DNA from 4 places in the Mesorhizobium sp. WSM4823 genome. Region 3 is predicted to be linked to each of the others. Evidence: riboswitches for the same ligand, from Rfam matches in the RefSeq annotation. Region 3 holds a riboswitch; each other region holds the start of a gene.
What was found. A riboswitch is a leader RNA that binds a small molecule or an ion and turns the genes downstream of it on or off. The one in region 3 is predicted to bind thiamine pyrophosphate.

Region 1 (2,195 bases), on a different contig from region 3:
CCAACGACTTTGTAGCTCGGGTGGCTACAGCAATGGATGTGCCGTTTGAACCGCTAGCCCCGTTTGTTGGCCAGCCCCTGCGCTCCTTTTATCAGCAGGCTATCTGCGGCGGTCTGGTGTTCCAGCTCAGTGATGGAAGTCGCCTCGTTCGAACCGTGGTTCCGATGGCCTTTCAGTCAGCGCTTGCCGGGATAATGCTTGCCGCGGAGCTGGTCAAACATAGTGCGGGTTTTCCCAGGAGCTCGACGACGAGCACTCGGGTGAATCTTCTGCGCCCCCTTGGCTCTCACTTGCACGATCCGAAGGCCAAAGATTCCAGCGGCCGCTGCATCTGTAGCGACGACGATTTCATTGCCGCTTACAGGCGCAAATACGGCAAGAGCGTTGAACAGCTAAGCGATCTCTCCGCCGCCTAAGCAGATGCGGATGTTTCCGATCCTAGGGGCCGGCAGGCGCCGGTCTCAGCGGCGGCGCTCTCGTCGTCGGGATATAGCCCGCCCCCGTTTTGGGCGGCCCCAAGGGACATTCGACCGTATCTTAAAGGTGAAGGGACAACAGACCAATGCGAAAACTTGTCGCCGGCAAGCTGCACGGCATCCATGTCACCGAAGCGTACCTCAATTACCATGGATCGATAACGCTGGACCCGGACCACTGCGAAGCAGCCGGAATCCTGCCGATGGAGTTCGTGGAGATATGGAACAAGAGTTCCGGTGCGCGGATTTCGACCTATGTCATTCTTGGCGAGCGCGGCTCACGGTGCTGCATCTCAACGGAGCGGCGGCTCGCACTTGCCAGCCAGACGACCAGAGCGTTGTCTGCAACTCCGTCTACCTGGACGAATCGCAGATCACCTCGCTGACGCCGCGGATCGTCTCGACCAGGACAACCGCATACGCGACCGCTTGAGCTACTCGGTCGATCTTGACACGCACGGCCAGTACAGTTTTTCCATCGTTGACGAGGCGAATGGGGCTTTGGCCATTCCGCGCTGGTGTCCGGGGCGTGATTTTGGCCCACGCATGCGCGAACTCCCGCGCGGTTTGATTAACCGCCGGCCGTCACCGCCGGCCCAAGGCGCCCGAACCTGCTTGACAAGATAGCGCAGGCCCGTTCAACCTAGGGCATTCACCAGGGGAGTCCCGGCAAGGGGCTGAGATACTGCTGGCTTTCGCGGCGCAGTGACCCGTTGAACCTGATCCAGTTCATTCTGGCGTAGGGACGGTGCAAGCGGCCGATGCCATCAACGCGCTGACTCGTGATCTGATGCCGATCTGCCGGCTCAACCTGGTCGAGCTGGCTCGATTGACCGGATCGGCACCGATCGCGGACGAAGAAGGGGCTTGTCGTCAGGCCCAAGAGCTATCGAGGACGGTGAGGGCCGCCGTACTCGTCAAGGGCGGCCATGCACAAGGAACGCGTTGCGTCGACGTGCTTGGGCAGCCGAACCAACCTGCAGTTCGGTTCGAGGCGCCCCGCTGGCCGCGTGAGATGCGCGGAACGGGTTGCATGATGGCCAGCGCAGTCGCGGCCTCACTTGCTCTTGGAGCGTCGCTGGAAGCGAGCGTGCGCCAAGCCAAGCAACATGTTTTCGATGCGCTTGCCGGATCGAAGGACTTCGGGGCCGAAAAGCTGATCGTGCCGAACATATCCAACGCTCCGATCAAGTCTGGGAGGCGATCCTGGTCTAGTCCCAGACATGACGCCCTATCCGAGCGGTGACTTGCGAAAAGCTCCCCTATTCCCTGCGTCGTAAGAGTGCTGGTCTGTAGGTCCACAGCTGTGCAGGCGGAACGTTGCGAACGACGAAATCATGGTGAGACACTTTATCGGTCCGGCGTTTTGATCACTGGTGACAAAGGACCGTTAGGTGATTTGCATCACGGGTCTTCCAGCAAGGATGCGGGCCAGCAAATCCTCGAGCAAGGCTCTGCGCTGCTCCATCTGAAAGCTCAGTATTGCCTATGACACAGTCGAACTGCTCCCGCCCTGCTCCGCCAAGACCCCACTCAGCGCGAACGCATCGCCCAATCGAAAATTCACGCCCGGAAAACCTCGCGACAGGCGCCGATAGAACCTTGGAATATTCGACCGACACCAGCTGCTGCGGGGATGTCACATTCGAGTTCGGGCGCTTTCGCCGTTCGAGCACCAGGCTGGGAAGACCATGACGCAGAGGTGCCGCCGGCGCTCCG
Region 2 (2,195 bases), on a different contig from region 3:
ACAAGCTCGGCTCGCTCGGCCACGGCTGGACCTATTCGGCGCATCCGATCTGCGTTGCCGCCGGTGTCGCCAACCTTGAGCTGATCGACGAGATGGACCTGGTGGCCAACGCCGGCGAGACCGGCGCCTATTTCCGTGCCGAACTGGCGAAAGCCGTCGGCGGCCATAGAAACGTCGGCGAGGTGCGCGGCGACGGCATGCTGGCGGCAATCGAGTTCGTCGCCGACAAGGACGACCGCGTATTCTTCGACGCCTCGCAGAAGATCGGGCCGCAGGTCGCGACCGCTCTTGCGGCAAGCGGCGTCATCGGTCGCGCCATGCCGCAGGGCGACATTCTGGGCTTCGCGCCGCCGCTCTGCCTGACGCGCGAAGAGGCCGACATGGTCGTCTCGAAGACGGCCGATGCGGTGAAAAGCGTGTTTGCCAATCTCTGATCGTCGAGCCTTATGTGTTATCGCTTGTCCTTCTCCCCGGGGAACAGGGTGAAGGACAAGCTCCAACACTGACGACCCCTTTTTGGGGGTCGGACGAAGGAATAAGGCTACCGAGGGCTCGGGCTGTTCGCCGACACGGTGAGATCGAGCGCGACATGGCCTTGCGGTGCGCCGAAGCGGAGGAAGGCCTCCGACAACGTCGCGAACACCGGCCCGGCATCGCCCCTCAGCTTGGTGCAGAAATTCTTCGACCTGTCGAAGACGCCCGAAGTCTTGAGAAATTCGATGCAGCCGTAGATCTCGTCCATGTGATGGCCCTCGCCGAGCGGATAGAGCGAGAACTGCGCGGCGACCTCTTGTCCGAGCTTTTTTGCACTGTCGACATGGACCCGCGCTGTGTCGATGCGCTCGGCCAGGGACAAATTATGGCTGCTGCCGGAAATCGGCGTACAGATCGGATCGTCAGGCTCGCCCGGACAGCCGCGCGACACCGTTGCCGACAACACGCAATGCACGCCACTTGCCGCCGCCGATGCGAACAGATCGCGCATGGCCGGGAAAAGCTGTTCCGGCGGACCGACGATCAGCGTCGAGATGTCGTCGGTTTCGATGCGGAAATTCGGGCGATAGGGATCCATCGCCGAAAGCGCCCCAAGGATGACGCCGACGAAATCGTCGCACATCGGATAGAGGGAAATCTGTGCACCTGAAAACATGGTCGCCTCGCTCCGCTGGCATTACCCAGATCAGCTTGAGGGACCGAGGGCTTGACACCTTCCATCTCAGCCCCGGCAATACGGAGCGCCCCTGTCGATATCGGTGGACGTAGCACCGGCGCAAAGGATGTTCAAGTATGATCCAGTGCCAATCGCAACGCCCATTCAGCCTCTGCCTTCGGGTGGCCTGTTCAGCCCTGTGACCCGACCTGTTCGGCGGCTTCGAGCGACCTTTCAAACGCGTCGACCATCTGATCGACCTGAGGCTCGGTGATGATCAGCGGCGGACAGAAGGCCAGCGCGTCGCCCATGTTGCGCGAGATGACGCCGTTCTGCTGCAGGAAGCCATTGACGAGCCCGCCCAGCGCGCCGGCGGTCTGCCACGGCGTCTTGTTCGCCTTGTCGCCGACCAGTTCGACTGCCGCGATCAGGCCGACGCCGCGTACCTCGCCGACAAGCGGGTGCGAAGCGAGGTTGCGCAACCGTTTCTGCATATGCGCGCCGACCGTGCGCGCATTGCCGACAAGATCGCGCTCCTCGATCAGCTTCAGGTTTTCGAACGCGACCGCCGCTGCGACGGGATGGCCGCCGCCGGTGAAGCCGTGCCCGAAGGTGCCGATGCGATTGCTTTCGTCGGCAATCGGCTCAAAAATCTTTTCGTTGATCAGCAGGGCCGAGATCGGCAGGTACGACGAAGAAATCTGCTTCGACAGCACCATGATGTCGGGCCTGATGCCGAAGGTCTGCGAGCCGAACATCTCGCCGGTTCGGCCAAAGCCGCAGATCACCTCGTCGGCGACGAGCAGGATGTCGTATTTCGACAGGACCGCCTGGATCTTCTCCCAATAGCCCCCCGGCGGAACGATGACGCCGCCGGCGCCCATGATCGGTTCGCCGAAGAAGGCAGCGATGGTGTCCGGTCCCTCGGCCAGGATCAGCCTTTCCAGATCGTCGGCAAGCCGGCTTGAAAACTGCTCTTCGCTTTCGCCCGGCAGCGCCTCGCGCCAATGGTGCGGCGTCGACGTGTGCAGCACATTGGCGATCG
Region 3 (2,195 bases):
TCACATATGGCTTCATGACGGCTCCCTCGAACGAGGTGAGCACAAAAGCGCCGAGAACGCCGCCGAGCACGCCAAATGGCATCAGCCGCCAGAAGAGCTTCCAGTCAATGTTACGGTGATAGAGATGAGCCGAACCTGAGGCTGCGGTGGTAAACAGCTCAGCCGCGTGAACTGACGCCGAAGCGTGCGCAGGAGACACGCCAAACCCCAGTAGTGTCGTCGAGGAAACCACCCCATAGGCCATGCCGAGAGCCCCGTCTACAGCTTGGGCTACAAACCCCACGATCGCAAAAAGAATGAATTCTTGCATTTGGCTCTCCGAGGCGCGGGTCGCAATTGGCGATAGAGAAACCCGTTGCCTACAACGTATGCAATTATATCTTCACGCTTCCACAATTCATCAAACGCGCGGCATCGATAATGGTGGCGACGAACGGAAAACATCCGCTCGACCGATGCCTTTTCCCAAATCTCGACAGGATGCCGGCTTTTCTGTTTTGCTCAAATGTCCCTGACGGTACCTCAAACTCTCACCTGAGGTTTCACGCTGGACGCAGACTTGCAGCCCCACGCTTTATCTGTTTAATTGCCGCCATCCACAGGGGTGCTCCGTATCGTCGGGGCTGAGAGATGGGCTGCAAGCCCGTAAACCCTAGAGCTGATCTGGATAATACCAGCGGAGCGAGGCGGGCGATGTTTTCTGGCGCACAGATCTTTCTTTTTCCGATGTCCGGCGATTTCGTCGGCCCGCTCGAGGGCCATGTCACGATCGCGGTCTCGGCCAACAGCCCGACCCCGCGCTGATATCTCGCGCCGGAGGTCCCGCATGTCCCAGCCCTTCCGCGCCGCACCGCGAATCGCGGTCTTGTTCGCCAAGATTGGACCGGCCTTGCTGTCGGTCGGCATGCTGGTCTTGGCTTGGGAGCTCTATGCGCGTATCTCGGGCATCTCGCCCACCACTTTGCCGACACCCTCACGTGTCCTCGCCCAGGTCATCCAGCAGCGCCAGGCGCTATTCGACAACACCATACCGACGATCAGCGCCACATTGGCAGGTTTTGCCTGCTCGCTGGCCGTTGCCTTCATCCTTTCGGTGCTGATCGACTTCTTCAAGCTGCTGCGCCGCGCCCTGTTCCCGGTGTTCATCATCAGCCAGACCCTGCCGCTGGTGGCGATCGCCCCGCTGGTCGTTCTCTGGTTCGGCTTCGGGCTGGCACCGAAGATCATGCTGGTCGCGCTCGTGACTTTCTTCCCCATGCTGGTCGCGCTGGTGCAGGGTTATGAATCGACCGATCGGGATATCTCGGCGCTTCTAAGTTCGATGGGCGCTTCGCGCATGCGCATTTTCCTGCTGGCCCGCCTGCCCTCCTCGCTGCCCTATTTCTTTGCCGGACTGCGCATCTCGATCACCTATGCAGTGGTGGGCGCCATCTTCGCGGAATATGCCGGTGCGGCCAAAGGGCTCGGCATCTACATGCTCAACGCCAAGAACAATTTCCGGCCCGATCTCGTGCTCGCGGCTGTGCTGGTCAGCGCCTTGCTCACGCTGGCCCTGTTTGCCGCGACTGTGCTGATCCAGCGCGCCGCCATGCCATGGGAGCGGCTCGATACCGCACGAAAACCATGAGCAGGCGGCTGGAGCTGCGCCAAGTCAGCAAGAGTCTTGGCGATGTCGACGTGCTTGCCGGCATCACCCTGCATGTCGAGGCGGGCGAATTCGTTTCAATCCTCGGGCCCTCCGGAGCTGGTAAATCCACGATCTTCAGGTTGCTGACGGGCGATCTCGACGGCTACGGCGGCGAGGTCGACTTCGACGGCCGGCCACTGGCCGAAGCGCGACGACCATTTGCCTTCATGCCGCAGCGCGATGCCCTGATGCCTTGGCGCACGGTTATCGACAACACCGCGCTCGGTCTTGAAGTGCAGGGCATGTCCCGCAAGGCGGCCCGCAGCAAAGTAGCACCGCTCTTCGGAGAATTCGGCCTTGCGGGCTTCGAGCATAAGTATCCCGCACAGCTCTCGGGCGGAATGCGCCAACGCGCCGCGCTGCTGCGCACCGTCGTGCAGGACCGCGCCATGCTGTTGCTCGACGAACCGTTCGGCGCACTCGATGCCCTCACGCGCACCGGCATGCAGCGCTGGCTTCAGACGATGTGGGACCGGCACCGCTGGACCGTCCTGCTGATCACCCACGA
Region 4 (2,195 bases), on a different contig from region 3:
TGCCGGCTGTGACGCGGGAATCCGATGATGGCGCGCGTTGCACGCTAGACCACCAGATTCGAGATTCTTAGCGAGGATTGCGTTCCTTCGCGCCCCCCTCTGTCCTGCCCTCTTTGCCACCACTTGGCATCTCCCCCACGAGGGGGGAGATTGGCAGGTTCAGCGCTCCGCTCATTCCGGCAATGTCGGAGATTGGCGAAAGCCGGCATGACGGCCGATCTCCCCCCTTGTGGGGGAGATGCCAAGTGGTGGCAAAGAGGGCAGGACAGAGGGGGGCGCCGTAGAGTGATCATCGTCAATCAGAAGCTACTTGCTCATCACCGCCAGCCACTCGTCGACCCAGGCCTTGCGGTTGGCGGCGGCCTCTTCGGGGCTGAACAGCAAGGTCTTGGTTGGCTTGACCAATTTGTCGAAGGCCGGGTTGAGCGGCTTGTCGGTCTTGCCGGCGGGGAACATCCAGTTGGTCTCAGGAATGACATTCTGGAATTTCGGCCCGGTCATGAAGGTCAGGAACTTTTGCGCCAGCGGGTTCTTCGCGCCTGACGTGGTGATGCCGGCGACCTCGATCTGCAGATATTCGCCCTCCTCGAAGGAGGCCGCCTGATAGCGTTCGGTGTTCTCGGCGACCATGTGATAGGCCGGCGACGTGGTGTAGGACAGCACCATCGGCGCCTCGCCCTTGGTGAATAGGCCATAGGCCTCGCTCCAGCCCGGCGTCACGGTGAGCACCTTTGCCCTGAGCTTGGCCCAGGCTTCCGGCGCCTTGTCGCCATAGACCGACCTCACCCATAACAGCAGGCCGAGACCGGGCGTCGAGGTGCGCGGATCCTGGATGACGATCTTCTCATCGGCATCGCCCTCGACCAATTCCTTCAGGCTTTTCGGCGGGGTCTTCAGCTTTTCGGTGTCGTAGACGACGGCGAAATAGCCATAGTCGAACGGCACGAAGATATCGTCGCTCCAGCCGCCCGGCACTTTGACGTCCGACACCGGGCCATGCGGCGAAAACAGGCCGGTGGCCTTGGCTTCCACCGTCAGATTGGTATCGAGGCCGAGCACGATGTCGGCCTTGGTCGCGGCCCCTTCCAGTCTGACGCGGTTGAGCAGCGCGACGCCGTCGGCGACCGCGACGAATTCGAGAGAACAGCCGCATTCCGCCTCGAACGCCTTCTTCACCGCGGGGCCTGGACCCCACTCGGCGGTGAAGCTCTCATAGGTATAGACGGTGAGTTTCTCCTGCGCGGATGCCGGCCCGGTGCCGGCGAGAACGGATGCCGCAAGCAGCATTGCCGAAACAAGAGAGTATAAAAGCGTGCGCATCGGCGCCTCCTTCGTTGGCATTGAAAGGAATTGAGGCGTCGGGTTGTCCGAAACGTCTAATCCCTCCGCCGGTACAAACCGGATCAGGTTCAGCGGGTTGGCATGCTTGCCTCTCAGCCGGTCCGCGAAGATCGCGTCCAGCACCCCGTTAGAGCGCTTCGACACATAGGCCCGCCCCAAGTGCTGCGCAAGCGGAAGTTTGCCGGGCATCCAGAGCGCGGCCTTCCGTTTCGCAAGCAGGGCTGGTAAGGGCCACGCATATGAGCAAATTCACAATCCTGCTTGGCGGCGATCTTATCCGCACGCCGCTGCTCGACCGCCAGGTCGAAGGCTCCCGTGTCATCGCCGCCGACGCCGGCATGAGCCATGCCCGGACGCTGGGCCTGACGCCGGAACTCTGGGTCGGCGACTTCGATTCGGTGCCGGCGGATTTGCCGGACGTGCTGGCCGCCGTGCCCCGCCAGGTCTTTCCCGCAGAAAAGGACAAGACCGACGGCGAACTGGCTATCGCCGCCGCGCTCGACCGTGGCGCCACCAGCCTCGTGCTCGCCGGTGCGTTCGGCGGCAAGCGCACCGACCACGCCTTCCTGCACCTGGCGCTCAGCGTCCGAATGGCTGAGGCAGGCATAGAGGTGCTTTTGACCAGCGGCGGCCAGGAAGGCATTCCCTTGCTTCCCGGAAAGACCGGCTTCGACTACACCGACGGCACGCTATTTTCGATCCTCGGCTTCTCCGACCTTTCCGGCCTGACCGTCTCCGGCGCCAAATGGCCGCTGAACCATGTCGAAGTCGCGTTCGGCTCGTCGCTGACCATTTCCAACGAGGTCAAGGGCCGGCTCGAAATCGCGCTGGGCAGCGGCCGCGCGCTGTTGCTC

Region 1: linked by a shared signal. The riboswitch ahead of AC0L26_RS22055 (bifunctional hydroxymethylpyrimidine kinase/phosphomethylpyrimidine kinase) and the one ahead of AC0L26_RS00440 (ABC transporter permease) in region 3 are both predicted to bind thiamine pyrophosphate.
Region 2: linked by a shared signal. The riboswitch ahead of AC0L26_RS19675 (YkoF family thiamine/hydroxymethylpyrimidine-binding protein) and the one ahead of AC0L26_RS00440 (ABC transporter permease) in region 3 are both predicted to bind thiamine pyrophosphate.
Region 4: linked by a shared signal. The riboswitch ahead of thiB (thiamine ABC transporter substrate binding subunit) and the one ahead of AC0L26_RS00440 (ABC transporter permease) in region 3 are both predicted to bind thiamine pyrophosphate.

Annotation. Positions count from the first base shown of each region.
Region 1 is NZ_JBVVQL010000009.1:153,651-155,845, reverse strand. Features, by position in the region: gene AC0L26_RS22065 (E2 ligase fold family C protein) at 1-416, shown strand, start outside; partial or broken gene panD (aspartate 1-decarboxylase) at 563-1,004, shown strand; TPP riboswitch at 1,124-1,240, shown strand; gene AC0L26_RS22055 (bifunctional hydroxymethylpyrimidine kinase/phosphomethylpyrimidine kinase) at 1,225-1,722, shown strand.
Region 2 is NZ_JBVVQL010000007.1:241,400-243,594, reverse strand. Features, by position in the region: gene AC0L26_RS19680 (aminotransferase) at 1-434, shown strand, start outside; gene AC0L26_RS19675 (YkoF family thiamine/hydroxymethylpyrimidine-binding protein) at 542-1,150, opposite strand; TPP riboswitch at 1,141-1,253, opposite strand; gene AC0L26_RS19670 (aspartate aminotransferase family protein) at 1,342-2,195, opposite strand, start outside.
Region 3 is NZ_JBVVQL010000001.1:107,672-109,866, reverse strand. Features, by position in the region: partial or broken gene AC0L26_RS00445 (sulfite exporter TauE/SafE family protein) at 1-310, opposite strand, end outside; TPP riboswitch at 591-703, shown strand; gene AC0L26_RS00440 (ABC transporter permease) at 827-1,627, shown strand; gene AC0L26_RS00435 (ABC transporter ATP-binding protein) at 1,624-2,195, shown strand, end outside.
Region 4 is NZ_JBVVQL010000003.1:308,782-310,976, forward strand. Features, by position in the region: gene thiP (thiamine/thiamine pyrophosphate ABC transporter permease) at 1-43, opposite strand, end outside; gene thiB (thiamine ABC transporter substrate binding subunit) at 307-1,320, opposite strand; TPP riboswitch at 1,364-1,478, opposite strand; gene AC0L26_RS10210 (thiamine diphosphokinase) at 1,581-2,195, shown strand, end outside.